2 regions of the Micromonospora sp. NPDC049201 genome follow, and region 2 is predicted to be linked to the other one. Evidence: predicted binding sites of a transcription regulator. Region 2 holds the regulator's gene; the other holds the start of a gene.
The links. The regulator HspR, encoded in region 2, represses chaperone genes until heat shock. The targets are predictions, from matches to a motif close to TTGAGTNNNNNNNACTCAA.
Positions count from the first base shown of each region.

Region 1: the regulator HspR is predicted to act here: its motif matches at 6,855-6,873, upstream of lon (endopeptidase La).

Region 1 covers NZ_JBVJHM010000001.1:710,264-720,289, reverse strand. The annotation lists gene ACZ6O5_RS02915 (sensor histidine kinase) at 1-586, opposite strand, end outside; gene ACZ6O5_RS02910 (hypothetical protein) at 960-1,565, shown strand; gene ACZ6O5_RS02905 (hypothetical protein) at 1,725-2,552, shown strand; gene ACZ6O5_RS02900 (DEAD/DEAH box helicase) at 2,654-4,414, shown strand; gene lon (endopeptidase La) at 4,497-6,833, opposite strand; gene ACZ6O5_RS02890 (histone-like nucleoid-structuring protein Lsr2) at 7,056-7,403, shown strand; gene ACZ6O5_RS02885 (hypothetical protein) at 7,833-9,119, opposite strand; gene ACZ6O5_RS02880 (PDDEXK family nuclease) at 9,367-10,026, opposite strand, start outside.
Region 2 covers NZ_JBVJHM010000008.1:120,811-130,836, forward strand. The annotation lists gene ACZ6O5_RS18760 (ABC transporter) at 1-118, opposite strand, end outside; gene dnaK (molecular chaperone DnaK) at 329-2,197, shown strand; gene grpE (nucleotide exchange factor GrpE) at 2,245-2,991, shown strand; gene dnaJ (molecular chaperone DnaJ) at 3,071-4,264, shown strand; gene ACZ6O5_RS18780 (heat shock protein transcriptional repressor HspR) at 4,289-4,729, shown strand; gene ACZ6O5_RS18785 (hypothetical protein) at 4,999-5,205, shown strand; gene ACZ6O5_RS18790 (hypothetical protein) at 5,290-5,718, opposite strand; gene ACZ6O5_RS18795 (cation:proton antiporter) at 5,891-7,099, opposite strand; gene ACZ6O5_RS18800 (cation:proton antiporter regulatory subunit) at 7,105-7,605, opposite strand; gene ACZ6O5_RS18805 (winged helix-turn-helix domain-containing protein) at 7,681-7,899, opposite strand; gene ACZ6O5_RS18810 (hypothetical protein) at 8,126-8,389, shown strand; gene clpB (ATP-dependent chaperone ClpB) at 8,537-10,026, shown strand, end outside.

The DNA of each region.
Region 1 (10,026 bases), on a different contig from region 2:
GCAGCCGCTCCTCGGTCGCGGCGAGCCGCGCCCCGGCCGCCTGCCCCTGCCGGGCCTCGACCAGCAGGTCCCAGAACCACACCTGGACCCAGGTGAGCAGCGCGATCCCGGCGCCCACCCCGCCGGTGACCAGCAGCGCCGTGGGCAGCGGTCCGCCGGTCGCCACGGTGACCCCGGCCGCGGCGGTGAACACCCCGGCCGCCGCGGCCACCGCCACCGCCGGCCGGAACAGCAACGGCGTCATGCCGACCAGCGACGCGCCCAGCCACGCCCAGGTCGGCCAGGCGCCGGCCGCCACCGGGCCGACCAGCGGCAGGCTGAGCAGCGCGGCCACCGCCAGCCCGAGGTGCCGGCGGCGCCGGGCCGGGGCGGCGAGCCAGGGCGTCACCGCCGCGTGCAGCACCGCCACCTGGGCCACCGTGAAGCCGAGCAACCCCACCACGCCGAGCACCGCCCGCACCGGGTCCGGCTCCCGGAGCAGGCCGACGGCGGGCAGCAGCACCGTGGTCCACCCGTTCGTGCCCAGCGAGAGCAGGGTGACGCGCCGGGCCCGGCGCAGCCGGTGGTCCGCCGGATCGACAGTCATGCCCGCCGATCCTAGGGGTGGCACGCCGGCACCCGACCCGGCGATCGGCACCGCGGGCCCGTGCCAGCTCAGTGACGTAGAAAGAAAAATGCTAAGACAGTTTCCGGGTCAACTGTTGTGGCAGCAAAAGCAATTCACCTTCCTCCGGGTGCATTTCCCGGGATCGGATGATACGAATAAGAGCGGGGAACGGAATTCGCGTTACCCGGCCGCTCGGCACACCGCCGGCCCGGCGATCCATCACCGGGAAGCGGCTTGACCAGCGCTGATGCGAAACATACGAACGCCGGACGCTTCCACCCCACCCTGCACCCCGACGCCGGAACAATTGCCGGTGTCCCACCTCGCGTGGGACGAGAAAGAGGAAGAGGAAATGTCGCGAGTCACCCGCAACATGATTCGTTCGCTGTTCGCCGCCGGATGCGCGGCCGGCCTGGTCGCGGTGGCCGCGCCGCCGGCCAGCGCCGCGACCTACACCGGATACCTTCAGGGCACCTGCGCACAGGCCTCGGGCAGCGCCTACCGGCTCCAGATGAAGATCCCGGTGAACGAGCTCAACGTGCCGGTCGTCTACGCCAACGGCAGCACCGGCACGGTCAGCGCCACCACCGCCTTCATGACCATGAACGTCGAGTGGTGCTCGAACGGCAGCGCGGTCACCTACGCCAAGATCGTGTCCAGCAACGCGGACCGGACCAGCGGCGGCGTCACCACCAACCTCGAACGGAAGAGCTACACCAAGTCGGGCACGCCGCCCACCGCCGTCGGCGGGCCGTACACCCTCGGCACGGCGGCCACCTGGGGGCGCAACTTCTCCGGCACCGTCAGCGGACAGCCGTTCGGCGTCGGCGGATCGCTGACGTTCACACCGGCGAACTTCACCTCGACCATGACGGTCAAGGTGTACCCGAGCGACGCCCGGGTCGAGTGCACCGGCACCGCGGTCGGCCACCCGGAGTTCTGCTCCCTCAACTACTGATCCGAACAGCCCGTACGGCGACGCTCCTCCGCACCGGTCGGGAGCGTCGCCGCACGGCCGCGTCCATGTCTCAGGTCACGACCGACCCGTGCGTTCCGCACGGTTTCCCGATGACGGACGCGCCTGGCCCGGTGCGTCCCGCGCCGGCAGGGTCGGGGCATGACGGAGATGACGGTGGGCGTACCCCGGCGGTGGGCCGGCTGGACGCGGGCCCGGCACCTGGCCGGGATGGTCGTGGCGATGGTGGCCGGCATGGTGGTGCTCGGCCCGCTGTGGCGGATCGGCGGGGAACTGCTGGGCGGCGCGGGCGTGCTCGCCCGGCCGGACGTGGACGCGCTGCTGATGGCCACGAACATGGCAGTGGGCATGGTCGCCTGGATGTGGTACCGGGGCGACGGGTGGCCCGCCGCCGGGGAGATGAGCGCGGCCATGTACGTGCCGTTCCTGCTCCTCCTCCCGGCCTGGTGGGCGGGGTGGGTCGGGGACGACGTGCTGCTGCTCGGCGGTCACCTGCTGATGCTGCCGGCGATGGCGCTGGTGGCGCTGCGGCACCGGCACCCGGCGACCGCGCCGCCCCGCCGGCACCCGGTGGTGGCGGCGGTGGCGCGTCGCTGGCCGGTCGGCCTGGCGCTGCTGATGACCGTCGACATGTGGTTCGCCCCGGGCGTGGTGTCGCCGTGGTCGCTGCTCGTGCTGCCGGCCGGCTACCTGGTCATCGGCGCGTGGCGACGGCAACTCGGCGACCGGTGGCAGCTCACGGTCCAACTCGTCGGGCTGGCCGTCTGGGGCGGCCTGGCGGCGGCGGCGCTGGCCGCGCCGGTCCACGTCGCCGGCACGCTTGTCGGCCTGGGCTGGCTCGGACACGCCGGCTGGGACCTGTGGCACCACCGCTCCGACCGGGTGGTGCCGCGCGGGTACGCGGAGTGGTGCGTGGCGCTCGACGTGGTGGTGGGGGTGACCACCCTGCTGGCCGTCGCGGCGGGGTGAGCCGGCCGCAGCACCGGGCCCGGACGGGGTCGCGCGTGGCGCGGCGAACGTTTGCGCCGGTCGCCGCGACCCGCGCCCGGCGGTGATGAAAGGCTTGCCGCATGAGCGCCGCACCGACCCCGACCGAGCCCACCACCCCCGCCATCGCCGAGGACACCGCCGCCTTCGCGGATCTCGGGCTGCGCGCCGAACTGCTGGGCGCGCTGTCCGCCCTCGGCTACGAGGAGCCCACGCCGATCCAGAGCGAGGCCATCCCGCCGCTGCTGGCCGGCCGGGACCTGCTCGGGCAGGCGGCGACCGGCACCGGCAAGACCGCCGCGTTCGCGCTGCCGCTGCTACAGCGGATGCCCACGCCGCGCCCGGACGGCGACCCGGTGTCGCTGGTGCTGGTGCCGACGCGGGAGCTGGCGGTGCAGGTCTCCGAGGCGTTCCACCGCTACGGCAAGGATCTGGGCGCCCGGGTGCTGCCGATCTACGGCGGCCAGCCGATCGGCCGGCAGCTCCGCGCGCTCGACCACGGGGTGGACGTGGTGGTCGCCACGCCCGGGCGCGCGCTCGACCACATCGCCCGGGGCACGCTGCGGCTCGGCTCGCTGACCACCGTGGTGCTGGACGAGGCGGACGAGATGCTCGACATGGGCTTCGCCGAGGACATCGAGGCGATCCTGGAGCACGCCCCCGAGGGCCGGCAGACGGTGCTCTTCTCGGCCACCATGCCGGCCCGCATCGACGGGCTGGCCCGGCAGCACCTGACCGACCCGGTGCGGATCCGGATCGAACGCGAACGCCAGGTGGCCGGCGAGGCGCCGCGGGTACGGCAGAGCGCCTACATCGTGGCGCGGGCGCACAAGCCGGCCGCGCTGGGCCGGGTGCTGGACGTCGAGTCGCCCACCGCGGCGATCGTGTTCTGCCGCAGCCGGGAGGAGGTGGACCGGCTCACCGAGACGATGAACGGTCGGGGCTACCGGGCCGAGGCGCTGCACGGCGGGATGAGCCAGGAGCAGCGGGACCGGGTGATGGGCCGGCTGCGCTCCGGCACCGCGGACCTGCTGGTCGCCACCGACGTGGCGGCCCGCGGGCTGGACGTCGAGCAGCTCACCCACGTGGTGAACTACGACGTCCCGTCCGCGCCGGAGTCGTACGTGCACCGGATCGGCCGGGTGGGCCGGGCCGGCCGGGAGGGCGTGGCGATCACGCTCGCCGAGCCGCGCGAGCACCGGATGCTGAAGACGATCGAGCGGGTCACCGGCCAGCGGATCACGGTGGACAAGATCCCGACGGTGGCCGACCTGCGGACCCGGCGGTTCGAGCTGACCCAGGCCGCGGTGCGCGAGTCGGTGCTCGAGGACGACCTGGAGCCGTTCCGGGCGGTCGTCGAGTCGCTGACCGACGAGTTCGACCTGATGGAGGTCGCGCTCGCCGCGGTGCGGTTGGCGCACGAGGCCACGCTGCCCGGCACCGCCGACGAGGAGGAGATCCCTCAGGTCTCGGTCCGCCCGAACCGGGAGGGCCGGCCCGGCGCCGAGGGTCGGGACCGCCGGGCCGGCGGCCGGTCCCGCGCCGCCGGCACGGCCCAGGTCTTCATCGGGTTGGGCCGCCGGGCCGGGGTACGACCGCAGGACCTGGTCGGCGCGATCACCGGGGAGACCGGGGTGAGCGGGCGGGACATCGGCTCGATCGAGATCGCCGACCGGTTCTCCCTGGTGGAGGTGCCGCAGGGCATGGCCGACGAGGTGATCCAGGGCCTGCGGGGCAGCACCATCAAGGGTCGCAAGGCCACCGTCCGGCGGGACCGGGACGGTGAGGGCGACGGTGGCGGTGAGCGTCGCTTCGACCCCCGGGACCGGCGCGACCGCCGGTAGCCGGCCCGACGATGGTTGCCTCCTGCGTTCCGCACCACGAACCCCCGCCGCCCGGCGGGCGACGGGGGTTCGACGGGGCCGGTCAGGCCGCGGTGAGCGGCTGGCCGCCGAGGCTCTGGGCGTCGACCTCGGCCGGACGCAGCGCCAGCGCGAGCACGTCCGCCACGTCGGCGAGGGTGTGCACGGTCAGCGCCTCGCGCACCTCGGCCGGCAGGTCGTCCAGGTCCGGCTCGTTGCGCTTCGGGATGATCACCTCGGTGAGGCCGGCCCGGTGCGCGGCGAGCAGCTTCTGCTTCACGCCGCCGATGGACAGCACCCGGCCGGAGAGCGTCACCTCGCCGGTCATCCCGAACTCGGGCCGCACCGGCCGGCCGGTGACCAGGGACGCCAGCGCGGTGACCATGGTGATGCCGGCGCTGGGACCGTCCTTCGGCACCGCGCCCGCCGGGAAGTGCACGTGGATCCGCCGCCCGGCGAGGGCGTTCGGGTCGATGCCGAGGCGTCGTCCGTTGGAGCGCAGGTAGGACAGCGCGATGTGCGCCGACTCCTTCATCACGTCCCCGAGCTGACCGGTGAGGGTCAGGCCCGGCTCGCCCTCCATGCTGGTCGCCTCGATGAAGAGCACGTCCCCACCGGCGCCGGTGACGGCCAGGCCGGTGGCCACGCCGGGCACCGCCGTACGTTCGGCGGACTCCGGGGTGAACTTGGGCCGACCCAGGTAGCGGGCCAGGTTGGCGGTGTCGACGCGGACCGGCGCCGGGTCGGACGCCAACGCCACGGTCACCTTGCGCAGGATCTTCGCCAGGGCCCGTTCGAGCTGCCGGACGCCGGCCTCCCGGGTGTACTCCCCGGCGACCAGCGCCAGCGCCTCGTCGGCGACGGTCACCTCGTCGGCGGTCAGCCCGGCCCGCTCCTGCTGCCGGGGCAGCAGGTGGTCCCGGGCGATGGCCACCTTCTCGTCCTCGGTGTAGCCGTCCAGCGTGACCAGCTCCATCCGGTCCAGCAGCGGGCCGGGGATGTTCTCCACCACGTTGGCGGTGGCCAGGAAGAGCACGTCGGACAGGTCGAGGTCGACCTCGAGGTAGTGGTCACGGAAGGTGTGGTTCTGCGCCGGGTCGAGCACCTCCAGCAGCGCCGCCGCCGGGTCGCCGGAGTAGCCGACGGCCAGCTTGTCGACCTCGTCGAGCAGCACGACCGGGTTCATCGAGCCGGCCTCACGCAGCGCCCGCACGATGCGGCCGGGCAGCGCGCCGACGTAGGTGCGCCGGTGGCCCCGGATCTCGGCCTCGTCCCGCACCCCGCCCAGCGAGACCCGGACGAAGGTGCGACCCAGCGCCCGGGCCACCGACTCGCCCAGGCTGGTCTTGCCGACGCCGGGCGGGCCGGCCAGGGCGAGCACCGCGCCGGAGCCGCGTCCGCCGACCACGCCGAGGTTGCGCTCCGCGCGGCGGTTGCGCACCGCGAGGTATTCCAGGATGCGGTCCTTCACGTCGGCCAGGCCGGCGTGGTCCGCGTCGAGCACCGCCCGGGCCGCGGCCAGGTCAGTGTTGTCCTCGGTACGCGTGCTCCACGGCATCTCCAGGACCGTGTCCAGCCAGGTACGGATCCAGCCCGCCTCGGGCGAGGCGTCGCTGGCCCGCTCCAGCTTGCCGACCTCGCGCAGGGCCGCCTCGCGGACCTTGTCCGGCAGGTCGGCGGACTCGACCCGGGCCCGGTAGTCGGCGGAGCCGTCCGGCTCGTCCTCGCCGAGTTCCTTGCGGATCGCGGCGAGCTGTTGCCGGAGCAGGAACTCCCGCTGGGACTTCTCCAGCCCCTCCCGGACATCGGTGTTGATCTGCTCGGTGACCTCCTGCTCGGCCAGGTGCTCCTTCACCCAGCCGACCAGCAGCTCCAGCCGGGCGGTGACGTCCGGCGCGGCGAGCAGCTCGGTCTTCTGCGCCAGGCTGAGCCAGGGCGCGTAGCCGGCCGAGTCGGCCAGCTCGGAGAGTTCGGTCATCCGCTCCATGGCGTCGATGACCTGCCAGGCGCCGCGCTGCTGAAGCACCGAGGTCATCAGCGCGCGGTACTCGCGGGCCAGTTCCCGGGCCCGGCCGGCCGGCGCGGGTTCGTCGAGGGTCGTCGCCTCGACCCAGAGCGCCGCGCCCGGGCCGGGCACGCCGGAGCCGATGCGGGCGCGGGCGATGCCGCGCACCACGGCTGCCGGTTCGCCGCTGGGCAGTCGGCCCACCTTCTCGAGGGTGGCGACCACGCCGACCGAGCCGTACTCGCCGTCGATGCGGGGCACCGCCAGCAGCGTCTTGTCGCCGGTGGCGCGGGCGGCGTCGACAGCGGCCTGGGTGGTCGGGTCGAGGGTCACCGGGACGACCATCCCGGGCAGCAGGACGGCGTCGGTCAGGGGAAGTACCGGAAGAGTTGCCATCGAACACCTGCCATCAGTTGGTTGAGCGTGTCTGACTCAAGTAACAAACCGTGCACCTTGTTCCAGCTTGTGACCCAGGCCACGTCCGCCCCCTCCGGCCCTATTGGCGGTCCATCGTTTCCCCCGACCCGCCGAATGGAAAGTGTCGGGTATTGTTGCGGAATTACCGCCAGGTAGGTCAAACTCTTAGCCACACCCCGCCCGACACAGGGAGTAATGGCGATGGCAAGGAAAGTAATCACCGTTCTGACGGACGACCTCGACGGCGGAAAGGCCGATCGGACCGTCGAGTTCAGCCTGGACGGCGTGGCCTACACGATCGACGTCTCCGACGAGAACGCGGGCGTCCTGCGTAAAGCGCTGGACCCGTACATCAACGCTGGCCGGCGCATCGGCCGCGGACCAGTCGACGCCGGCCGCGCGGCGCGGCGCGTCACCCGGCCGAGCACCTCGGGAATGGACCGCGAGCAGAACCGCGCGATCCGCGAATGGGCCGCCAAGAACGGCTACGAGATTTCCGAGCGCGGGCGCATCCCGGTCTCCGTCGTGGAGGCGTACAAGAGCCGCTGAGGCTCCCGGTTCACGGTCGGGCGCCACGGGGTCACGCTGGGAATCAGCGGGGCCCCGACCGGCTTTTTTGGTCGACAATTTTCAGCCGGCTCGATCGACTCGGCAGCAACTTTCTCGGCGCGCACCGCGCGGTGCGTGACCCTGCCGCACCCCGCCTTTCGCGCTGACCGCAGCGACGACCCGGCCGATGCGCGGTCCGCCCCCGGGTCCCGTCGCCGGCGCCCGGGGGCCGCCGGACGGGGCGGGCGGACGGACAGCGCCGCCGCGGGCTTCCGCGACGGGCGGCGAGCCACCGGCCGCACACCGGAGCGACGGCACCGACGACTCAGCCCGGAAGTCCGACCGGCGACTCCGCCGCGACCGACTCCCCCGCGAGACGGCCGGAGCCGCCCGGGCGTACCCGGGCGGCTCCGGCCGTCGGCGTGCGGGTCAGTTGACCTGGATGCGCACCACGTCGATGGCGGGGGTCTGGTTCGCCCGCTCCATCATCGGGATCCGGTGCGAGCCGTCGCCGGCCCAGACCGAGCACTGGGCCAGGCCCGAGTCCGGCAGACCCGGAATCTGGATCAGCACGTCGTCCGGCTGGGACCCGCCCCGGCCGTCCTCGGTGGCGACGAAGAAGGCCGGCACGTCCTGCGGGTTCGGGGGCTGGCGGGTGCTGCCGAGCATCCGGCACGCGGTGTGGAAGTGACCGCGGACCAGACCCTGGTCGTTGAGCAGCGAACTCTCCAGGTAGTAGCCACCCTGCCCGGCGGCGAGGAAGCGGTCCCGCACCAGGTTCCTCGTCGTGACCCGGAGCGTGAACGGCTGGTTGCGCTGCACCTGGTTGGGGAACTGCGTGATGAGCAGCGACGGGTTGTTCGCCGCGGCGCCGACCTCACCGAACGCGGTGCTCACGCAACGGTTGCCGTTCTGGAAGCCGTTGTGCGCCTCCAACTTGCTGTTGGCGCAGTCCTTGGCCAGCACGTTCAGGCCGTTGTTGCCGCCGTTGTTCTGGCCGCCGCCGTTGTTGTTCCCGCCGTTCTGGCCACCGTTGTTGTTGCCACCGTTCTGGCCACCGGTGTTGCCGCCGTTGTTGGCCCCGCCGGTGTTGCCGCCGTTCTGCGCGTTGTCGGTCAGCGCGCACGGGGCGAGCTTGTCCAGACCCTGCGGACGCTGGCCGCCCCGCCCGATGGCGGTGGCGATCCGGTTCAACGTCGCGGTCCGCTTGTCGGCGAGCGGCCGGAGGATCGCGTTGTTGATGAAGTCGCCGCCGTTGCGACCGTCCGCCGCGAGGCGTCGGTTCGCCTCGGCGATCTGGTTGTCCAGCAGGGCCAGGTTGCGGTCCACCTCGGCGCGCGCCCGGGCGGGCACCTGCGGCAGCTTGCTCTTCACGTCCGGGCAGGTCACGGTCGGGGTGCCGGCGCCGGCGCCGCCCCCCTTGGTCTGCTGGCACTCGGCCGCCGACATCTGGCCGTCACCCCAGTGGTTGCGGACCCAGCGACCGTTCTGCCAGGTCCGGGTGGTGCTGCCCTGGCCGCCCGGCGCGGTCGCGCCCGCACTCGGGGCCACGCAGGACGCCGAGGCCGCGCGGGTGGTCGTCCGCCGGTCCTGGGCGGACGAGATCTGGGTGACGGCGACGATGCCGCCGAAGACCGCAAGCGTGCCGACCACGGCCAGCATCCGCTTGCTCCGCGCGTTACCGGATGACCGGCGCGCCCGTGTGGACCTGCGCATCGAATTGTTCTCCTTCTCGATCCGGTAGTTGACTGGTGATCCCGGCGGAATTCTTCGGGGTGAGATCACTGCGACGTCGGAGCCGCGCGTCAATGGCCGACGGTGCCCTTTCCGCACCGTCTCCGCGCCGTCCGGGCGCGGCGGAAGATCTGCGTCCATTCCCGCTTAGGTACGGAGCGCCGACGGCGAAGGTTCAACCGGGGATCAGAAAAAAATCGGCGGGCCGGCCGGTGGCCGGAGCGGCCGGTCAGTCGACGCAGAGATGGTCGAAGGCGAAGCCGCCGTCGAAGGACTCCCGCCGGTCGGCGAGGCGCCGCACCTGCTCGCGCAGTTCGGTCCGGTCCGTCAGGGACGCCTCGTCGGCGGCCGGGTCACGCAGCTTCTCCCCCAACGCCGTGGCGGCCAGGTCCTCGGCGAGCCGACCCGGATCGACCCCGCAGGAGAAGCCGCGGGACGTCAGTCGCACCCGCTCCACCCGGCAGCGACCGGGCCGCACCTCGACCCAGCTCCAGCCCTCGGCCGGGCCACCGGTCCACCGCACGTGCAGGCCACGCACGATCGGGTCGGCCAGCCGGCCCGCCACGTACGCCTGGACCGCGGCGGCGCGGGCCACCGCGCCGAGGTCGTTGACCGGGCCGCGTCGGCCGTCCGGCAACCGGCCCACGATGTCGCGGAACCCGACCGCCTCCCCGCCGTCCGAGCCGGTGCCGGCCGCGTAGGCGCGGGCGTCGAGCACGTACTCGACGAACCGGCGAACCTGCTCGCCGCCGAGCGTCGGTGACTCGACGCGCAGCAGCGGCAGGCCCACGGCGTCGCAGACCGCGTCGGTCAGCCGCTCGGCCCGGCGGGCCGGCGAACCGTCCGGCGCGGGCGCGGCGAACCGGACGGCGAACCGTGGCCGACCGGT
Region 2 (10,026 bases):
GCGCGGCGGACAGGGCCGCCGTTGCTTCGGCGGGCTGGTCGTCGCCGGTGGGGGTTCCGGTGCGGGCTGCGACGGCGGGCGCGCCGGCACGGGTGGCGGAATCGCCATGCGTCGTCACCGCTAAAGCGTGCCCGACCGACGCAAGGTAAGACAACCGGACGGTAATAACGGTCAGGTTGCGTCGAGTCGACTCAACCCCGACTTGCGGTTTGCCGATCGCGTGGCACTATTGAGTCAAGTTCACTCAACTTGTGGCGGCTGCCTTCCGGGCGACCCCGCCGGGCAGGCCAACCGACCTGCTCACCCGTTATGAAGCGAGGAAGCGAACATGGCACGTGCGGTCGGCATCGACCTCGGCACGACGAACTCCTGCGTCAGCGTTCTCGAGGGCGGTGAGCCCACCGTCATCGCCAACGCTGAGGGCTCGCGTACGACTCCCTCGATCGTCGCGTTCGCCCGCAACGGCGAGGTGCTCGTCGGTGAGGTCGCCAAGCGCCAGGCGGTGACCAACCCCGACCGGACCATCCGCTCGGTCAAGCGGGAGATCGGCACCAACTGGACCGTCGACATCGACGGCAAGAAGTACACCCCGCAGGAGATCTCCGCGCGGACGCTGATGAAGCTCAAGCGGGACGCCGAGGCGTACCTGGGCGAGCAGATCGCCGACGCGGTGATCACCGTCCCGGCCTACTTCAACGACGGGCAGCGCCAGGCCACCAAGGAGGCCGGTGAGATCGCCGGCTTCAACGTGCTGCGGATCGTGAACGAGCCGACCGCGGCCGCCCTGGCGTACGGCCTGGACAAGGGCTCCAAGGAGCAGACCGTCCTGGTCTTCGACCTCGGTGGCGGCACGTTCGACGTGTCCCTGCTGGAGCTGGCCGAGGGCGTCGTCGAGGTCAAATCGACGAGCGGTGACAACCAGCTCGGCGGCGACGACTGGGACCAGCGGATCATCGACCACCTGGTGAAGACGTTCCGCGGCGAGCACGGCATCGACCTCTCGCAGGACAAGATGGCCATGCAGCGGCTCAAGGAGGCGGCCGAGAAGGCCAAGATCGAGCTGTCCGCGGCCACCACCAGCAACATCAACCTGCCGTACATCACCGCCGGCGCGGCCGGCCCGCTGCACCTCGACGTGACGCTGAGCCGCGCCGAGTTCCAGCGCATGACGCAGGATCTGCTGGACCGCTGCAAGGGCCCGTTCGAGCAGGCCGTCAAGGACGCCGGGATCAAGGTCGCCGACGTCGACCACGTCATCCTGGTCGGCGGCTCGACCCGGATGCCGTCCGTCACCGACCTGGTCAAGCAGCTCACCGGCCGCGACCCGAACAAGGGCGTCAACCCGGACGAGGTCGTCGCCGTCGGCGCCGCGCTCCAGGCCGGCGTGCTCAAGGGCGAGGTCAAGGACGTCCTGCTGCTCGACGTGACGCCGCTGAGCCTCGGCATCGAGACCAAGGGCGGCATCTTCACCAAGCTCATCGAGCGCAACACCACCATCCCGACCAAGCGCTCCGAGGTCTTCACCACGGCCGACGACAACCAGCCGTCGGTGCTGATCCAGGTGTTCCAGGGCGAGCGGGAGATCGCGGCCTACAACAAGAAGCTCGGCACGTTCGAGCTGACCGGCCTCCCGCCGGCGCCGCGCGGCGTGCCGCAGATCGAGGTCACGTTCGACATCGACGCCAACGGCATCGTCAACGTGCACGCCAAGGACCTGGGCACCGGCAAGGAACAGAAGATGACGATCACCGGCGGCTCCTCGCTGCCGAAGGACGACATCGAGCGCATGCGCCGGGACGCCGAGGAGCACGCCGACGAGGACAAGCGCCGCCGCGAGGAGGCGGAGACCCGCAACGTCGCCGAGGCGCTCCAGTGGCAGACCGAGAAGTTCCTCGCCGAGAGCGGCGACAAGCTGCCGGCCGAGAACCGGGACCAGCTCAACGAGGCGCTCGGCGAGCTGCGCAGCGCCCTCGGCGGGCAGGACATCGAGAAGATCAAGGCCGCGCACGAGAAGCTGGCCCAGGTCTCCCAGCAGGCCGGCTCGCTGCTCTACGCGCAGCAGCAGGAGGGTGAGCCGGGTGCTCCCGGTGCGGGTGCGGCCGGGCCGGGTGCCGGCGCGGGTGCGACCGGCGGTCCGCAGGCCGGCGGCGCCGACGACGTGGTCGACGCGGAGATCGTGGACGAGGACAAGAAGTGACAGTCGGTCCCGGCACGATCCGCACCGCAGAGGGATGAGGTGACCGCATGACGGACACGCCACGAGCGGCCGACCCGGGTTCCACCGGGTCGGCGCCGGGTGGCTCCGCGGGCGCCGGCAAGGACGCCGGCGACGAGCCGCGGGTCGTCATCCGCGACAAGCGCAAGCTCGGCAAGGTGACCGAGGAGCCGGCGAACGACCCGTCCGCCGCCGACGCCGCCGCCGACGCGCCCGCCGAAGGGCTGGTCGAGGAGGCCGAGGTCGTGGTCGACGAGATCGGCGGCGACGCCGACGTCGCCGGGCCCCCCGTGGTCGACGCGCCGGCCGAGCCGAGCGACGAGACCGGCAAGGCGCCGCTCGGCGCCGAGCTGGAGTCGCTCCGCTCCGACCTGGAGGAGCGCACCCGCGACCTCCAGCGGGTGTCGGCGGAGTACGCCAACTACCGCAAGCGGGTCGACCGCGACCGCAACCTGGTCCAGGAGCAGGCGACCGGCGGGGTGCTCACCGCGCTCCTGCCGATCCTCGACGACCTGGACCGGGCCCGTGAGCACGGCGACCTGGTGGGTCCGTTCGGCAGTGTGGCCGACCAGCTCACCGCCGCGCTGGGCAAGTTCGGCCTGACCGCGTTCGGCGAGAAGGGCGACCCGTTCGACCCGACCCGGCACGAGGCGGTGGCGCACCAGACCTCCGCCGACGTGACCGAGCCGACCTGCGTGCAGGTCATGCGCCGGGGTTACCAACTCGGCGAGCGCCTGCTGCGGCCGGCTCTGGTCGCGGTCGCGGACCCGGAGTAGTGCCGACCCGTGACGTCCCGCCCGCCCGCACCGGGCGGGCGGGACGACCGGGATTCGACCCGTGGAAGGGGGTGGACCGGTGAGTTCCAAGGACTGGCTCGAGAAGGACTACTACGCCGCGTTGGGCGTGGACAAGTCCGCCTCCTCGGACGAGATCAAGAAGTCGTACCGGAAGCTGGCCCGGGAGTCGCATCCGGACCACAACCCCGGTGATGCCGGGGCCGAGGAGCGGTTCAAGACCGTCTCCGAGGCGTACGCGGTGCTCGGCGACGAGAAGAAGCGTCGCGAGTACGACGAGATGCGGTCGCTCTTCGGCTCGGGCGCGTTCCGGCGCGGCGCCCGCGGCGCGGGCCAGTCCGGGGGCGCGCCGTTCGACGTCTCCGACCTGTTCGGCGGTGGCGGTGGTGCCGGCGGTGGTGGCGACGCCCGGTTCGGTGGCGGCGGCTTCACCGACCTGTTCAGCACGATCTTCTCCGGTGGCGGCGCCGGCGGCGGGGCACGCCCGCGCGGTCCGGCCCGGGGCCGGGACGTCGAGGCCGAGGTGGCGCTGGACTTCTCCGACGCGGTCCGCGGCGTCACGCTGCCGCTGACGCTGCGCGCACCAGGGGTCTGCGACACCTGCCACGGCAACGGCGCGAAGCCGGGCACCACGCCGCTGGCCTGCCCGGTCTGCCACGGCGCCGGCGTGACCACCCGCAACCAGGGGTCGTTCAGCTTCTCCGAGCCGTGCCGCAACTGCCAGGGTGTCGGCACGATCGTCGAGGAGAAGTGCCCGGAGTGCCACGGCACCGGCGGGGTCACCAAGACCCGCACGCTGACCGTGCGCTTCCCGGCCGGGGTGGCCGACGGCCAGCGGATCCGACTGGCCGGCCGCGGCGAACCCGGCGACCGGGGCGGCCCGGCGGGAGATCTGTTCGTGCACGTGAAGGTGCGCCCGGACGAGCTGTTCGGACGCACCGGGGACGATCTGACCCTGAACGTCCCGATCACGTACGCCGAGGCGGTGCTCGGCACCGACCTGCGGGTGCCGACCCTGGACGGCACGGTGACGTTGCGGGTGCCACCGGGTACCCCCGCCGGGCGGGTGCTGCGGGCCCGCGGCAAGGGCGTCGTACGCAACGACGGCCGCGCCGGTGACCTGCTGGTCACGCTCGACGTGGTGGTCCCGGCGAAGGTGTCGGACGAGGCGCGGGCGGCGCTGGAGACCTTCGCGGCACAGACCCCGCCCGCCGCGCGGGAACATCTCGACGCGCGGGTACGTCGATTCAGTTGACGGCGGCAGCGGAGGTGAGCGGGCATGTCGGAGGAGTACGTCGGCTCGGGTGACCCGGCCTACGAAGCCAAGATTCTGATGATCTCGGTGGCGGCGCGGATGGCGGGCATGCACCCCCAGACGCTGCGCCAGTACGACCGGCTGGGCCTGGTGCAGCCCGGCCGGGCGGCCGGCGGCGGTCGCCGGTACAGCGTCCGGGACGTGGTGCTGCTGCGCGAGGTGCAGCGGCTCAGTCAGGACGACGGGATCAACCTGGCCGGGGTCAAGCGGATCATCGGGCTGGAGCGGCTGCTGGAGGAGGCGCAGCAGCGGGTGGCCCGGCTGGAGGCGGAGCTGGACGCCGCGTACCGGCGGATCGCCGAGCTGGAGTCGCTGGGTGGCTTCCCCCGCGGCGACCTGGTGCCCACCAACCGCACCTCCACCGCGCTCGTGGTCTGGCGTCCCCGCCGTACCCCCGATCGCTGACACCTGCTGCTCGCGCTCGTCCGAGGGCCGGCACGTCCCCGCTGTTCCCGGGGCCGTTGCCGGCCTTCCGTCGTCTCCCCCGTTGCCCCCCTGGCTGCAGAGCAAGTGGGTGGAACGCGATGGGTGTCTCCGGGCCGCGGAGGGATCCATGGCGTCCCACCGGTGCCGGCCGGAGGTTGCGGAAGAGGGAGTGCGGCGGAGTGGATTCCACTAGGCTTCGGATCAGGGATGAAAGCCCTGAAACGGAATCCGGGCTGGCGGGGGGAGCCATGGCGGAACCGGCGAAGAAAGTGGCGGAACGCGCGGAGGAACGCCTCGAGAAGGTGGCCGAGAACGTCAAGGAGCGGTTCGACCGGGTCACCGAGGGCCGCTTCAGCGACAAGGTCAAGGAAGGGCGCTTCGCCGACCAGACCGACCACGGTGTGGACCGCGCCAGGGACGACGAACGGCGCAAGAAGCAGGGCGGATCGACCTGACCGATCCGTCGACGTGCGGGCCGGGACCCACGGGGGGCCCCGGCCCGTTCGTCGTTTCGCGCGGGCCGGGTGCCGCGGGTGGGGTCAGAGGCGGCGGTTCTCGCGCACCAGGCCGCCCTCGCACCAGTCGCGGTAGACGAAGAGATCCGGACGGGCGAGCAGCACCCGGCTGTTGTGCGCCCAGTTGCGCATCAGGTCGTCGCCGGCGCGTTCGGCCTGCTCGACGAGCTTGCGGAAGCGGCGTTTCGGGTGTGCGCGGAAGTTCGTCCGGATGCCGTCGGCGGCGTAGATGTAGAGGCAGTGCAGCGCGAACCGGCGGGCCGGGCAGGACCGGTCCATGGCCAGGTCGAACAGCGTCTGCACCAGGTGGTCACCGGCGACCAGCAGGTCCCAGTCCGGTGGCATGGAGGCCAGCGGCACCGAGTCCGGTTGGTACGCCCAGGCCCGCAGCTCGGCGGGCGACGGGTCGACCGGGTTGGCGAAGCCGTGGAACGTCTCTTCCCGCACGTTCACCGGCCGACCTTCCGCTGACGCTGACGGGGGCTCCGGCCACCCGCGGACCCAGACTGCTGGGGCGACACGTTAACGCGCTTCGGCGGAGCAGTGGTAGACCTTCCCAGAATCAATTTGACAACCGTTTGCCGGGCCGGACCGGCTGAGCAGCCGATCAGGCCCGGCCACGGGGTCAGTCGCCCACCGGCACCGTGACCGGTCGGGTGGCGGCGGCGCGTCGGCGCAGCCACTGCTTGAACCAGGTGGTGTCCGGCAGCCGGGCGAGCAGCGGGCCGGTCACCACCGTGATCAGCACGTACGCGGTGGCGAGCGCGGCCAGCTTCGGCTCCACCGGGTAGACGGCCGACACGGCCAGCCCGGCGATGACGATGGAGAACTCACCGCGCGGGGTGAGCGCCAGGCCGGCCCGCCAGCGTCCGGGCTCGGCGATCCCGGCCCGACGGGCGGCCAGGTAGCCGGTGGCCACCTTGGTCGCCATGGTCACCACGGCCAGCAGCAGCGCGGGCAGCAGCACCGGCGGCATGTCCAGCGGGTTGGTGACCAGCCCGAAGAACACGAAGAAGACCGCGGCGAAGAGGTCCCGCAGCGGCGACAGCAACTGGGTGGCGTGGTGCGCGACCGGCCCGGACAGCGCGATGCCGACCAGGAACGCGCCGACCGCGGCGGAGACCTGGAGCTTGGCCGCGATACCGGCGACCAGCAGGGTCAGGCCGAGCACGCCGAGCAGCAGCGCCTCCGGATCCTTGGCGGAGAGCGCGGTGGAGATCAGGTGCCCGTACCGGATCGCCACGGCCAGCACGACGACCACGGTGAACACCGCGATGGCGAGCGCGATGCCGCCCTTCATCAGGCCGACCCCGGCGAGCAGCGCGGTGACCAGTGGCAGGTAGAGCGCCATCGCCAGGTCCTCGATCACCAGGATGGAGAGGATCACCGGGGTCTCCCGGTTACCGACCCGGCCCAGGTCGCCGAGCACCTTGGCGATCACGCCCGAGGACGACACCCAGGTGACGCCGGCGAGCACCACGGCGGCGACCCAGCCCCAGCCGAGCAGCAGCGCGAACGCGAAGCCGGGCAGCGCGTTGAACACCGCGTCGATGAGCCCGGCGGGCGCGGCCGAGCGGAGATTGCCGACCAGTTCGTTCGCGCTGTACTCCAGCCCGAGCATGACCAGCAGCAGGATCACGCCGATCTCCGCGCCGACGGCGAAGAACTCCTCGCTGGCGTTGAGCGGCAGCAGGCCGCCGTGCCCGAAGGCGAGGCCGGCGAGCAGGTAGAGCGGGATGGGCGAGACGCCGACGCGACGGCTGAGCCGGCCGAGCAGGCCGAGCAGGAGCAGCAGCGCGCCGACCTCGACGAGCAGGATTTGGGTTTCGTGCATACGCGTCAGCCGTCCGGGTCGGTCTCGGCGAGGATGGAGGTGACGCCGTCGAGCCCCTGTCGGGTGCCGACCACGACGACCACGTCGCCGGATTCGAACCGGAAGGTGGGGTCGGGCGAGACGTTCACCTCGCCCTGACGCAGCACAGCCACGATGGACGCGCTGGTCCGGGTGCGGGCCTTCGTGTCGCCGAGCCGCCGACCGACGTACTTCGAGCCGGCTGGGATCACGATCTGCTCGGTCAGCAGCCCGGCGGCCTGCTCGCGCAGCCCGGAGAGCTGACCCAGCATCAGCGACGCGCCGAGGATGTCGGCCAGCGCCTCCGCCTCGTCGTCGGTCAGCGGTATGTCGTGCTGACAGGAGTCGGGATCGTCCGGGTCGTAGAGGACCAGGTCGCGGCGGCCATTGCGATGGGAGACCACGCCGAGCCGGCGGCCGGATTCCGTCATCAGGTCATGACGTACGCCGATTCCCGGTAAGGCGGTCTGTTCGACACGTACTCGCACGCCGGTGAGGCTACCTCTGCCAGGCACATGCTGCTCCCGAGGCCGAGCCACCACCCGATCCGAGTGCTGGCCCGCCTACTTCGGGTCGGCGACGAACACGCCGACGCCCTCCAGCGTCTCGGTGAGGCCGGTCGCGCGAAGGATCATCATCGCCTTGCCGACCACGGTGTCGGAGACGCCGTGCTCCTTGCACAGTTGGGCGCGGCTCGGCAGCTTGTGGCCGGGCGGCCACTCTCCCGAATCGATCTTGCTCTTCAGCTCGTCTGCGAGCACCTGGTACTGCTGCTTGGGCATACACACTCCCCGGATGGCACGCCCATTCGATCACGCATCCACCTCCAACCTCAAGCAATCGTGGGTCGGTCGTTGACCTACAACCGGTACCGATTGTAGGTTGCTCGTGAACGCTCCCGGATGGCACCTGGAGTGCTTCCCGGGTCGGGGCGGGCGCCCCGGTGGTCCGTCCCGACCCCGTTCGGCGAGAGGGGATCAACGTGATGCGTGACCTGGTAGGTCGTCGATGACCGGGCGATATGTGATCCACCTGCCGGTGCGGGCGTCGGACCTGGCCCGGGCGAAAATGCTCGGCCGCACGGCCGGCCGGTCGTTGGGGTTCCTCGCGGCGGTGGAGTTGGGCGGGATCACCGTCTCGGCCGAGGACGACCAGGGCGTACGCCACTGGGTGTTCTGCGACCGCAAGCTCGACGGCGGCCGGCGCTGCGTGCTGCGCGCCGACCACGTGACGCCCTGCACCACGCGTCTCCCCGGCCGCCGCGGTCGCTGACGACCGGGTGCACCGGTTGTCGTCCGAGCGGCAACGGGTGCACCCGAAGGGCGAAGAGTGACCCGGGTCACACAGGCGGAGTTGAGCGGAATAGACTCAACTCTGGTTGTGTCATGTCCAGTGGACACGCCGATCCCGGGGGAGCCCATGAATACGGAACGCCTCACCACCAAGAGCCGCGAGACCATCACCGGTGCCGTCGCGCTGGCGAACCAGCGCGGTCACGCCACCGTGGAGCCCTGGCACCTGCTGCTGGCCCTGCTGGACACCGACGGCTCGACCGCCGCCGGCCTGCTGCGCGCCGTCGGCGCAGACGCCGCCGAGCTGCGCCGGGCCGCCCAGCGCTCGGTCGACGCGCTGCCCGCCGCGCGCGGCTCCAGTCTGGCCGAGCCGACGTTGGCCCGGGAGTTCGTCAACGCCATCGGCGCCGCCGAGCAGATCGCCCGGCCGCTCGGCGACGAGTACACCTCCACCGAGCACCTGCTGGCCGGGCTGGCCCGGGTCGGGGGCGCGGTCTCGGTCGCGCTGAAGAACGCCGGCGCCACCGAGGAGAACCTGGTCGCCGCGTTCCCGACCGTCCGGGGCGGGGACCGTCGGGTCACCACCGCCGATCCGGAGCAGACCTACCAGGCGCTGGCCAAGTACGGCGTCGACCTGACCGCCAGTGCCCGCGACGGCAAGATCGACCCGGTGATCGGCCGGGATTCGGAGATCCGGCGGGTGATCCAGGTGTTGTCCCGGCGTACCAAGAACAACCCGGTGCTGATCGGTGAGCCGGGCGTCGGCAAGACCGCCATCGTCGAGGGCCTGGCCCAGCGCATCGTCGCCGGTGACGTGCCCGAGTCGCTGCGGAACAAGAAGCTGGTCTCGCTGGACCTGGGCGCGATGGTGGCCGGCGCGCAGTACCGCGGCCAGTTCGAGGAGCGGCTCAAGTCCGTGCTGGAGGAGATCAAGAACTCCGACGGGCAGGTCATCACGTTCCTCGACGAGCTGCACACCGTGGTCGGCGCCGGCAAGGGCGAGGGCTCGATGGACGCCGGCAACATGCTCAAGCCGATGCTGGCCCGGGGCGAGCTGCGGATGGTCGGCGCGACCACGCTCGACGAGTACCGCGAGCACATCGAGAAGGACCCGGCGCTGGAGCGCCGCTTCCAGCCGGTGCTGGTCGGCGAGCCGACCATCGAGGACACCATCGGCATCCTGCGCGGGCTCAAGGAACGCTACGAGGTGCACCACGGCGTACGCATCACCGACGCCGCGCTGGTCGCCGCCGCCGCGCTCTCCGACCGCTACATCACCGACCGGTTCCTGCCGGACAAGGCGATCGACCTGGTCGACGAGTCCGCGTCCCGGCTGCGCATGGAGATCGACTCCCGCCCGGTCGAGGTCGACGAGATCGAGCGGGCGGTGCGCCGGCTGGAGATCGAGGAGATGGCGCTGGCCAAGGAGCCCGACGCCGCCTCCGCCGAGCGCCTGGCGCGGCTGCGCAAGGAGCTGGCCGACAAGCGTGAGCAGCTCACCGCGCTCTCCGAGCGTTGGCAGACCGAGAAGAGCCACATCACCAAGCTCTCCACCGCCAAGGAGGAGCTGGAGCGGCTCGGCGGCGAGGCCGAGCGGGCCGAGCGCGACGGCGAGCT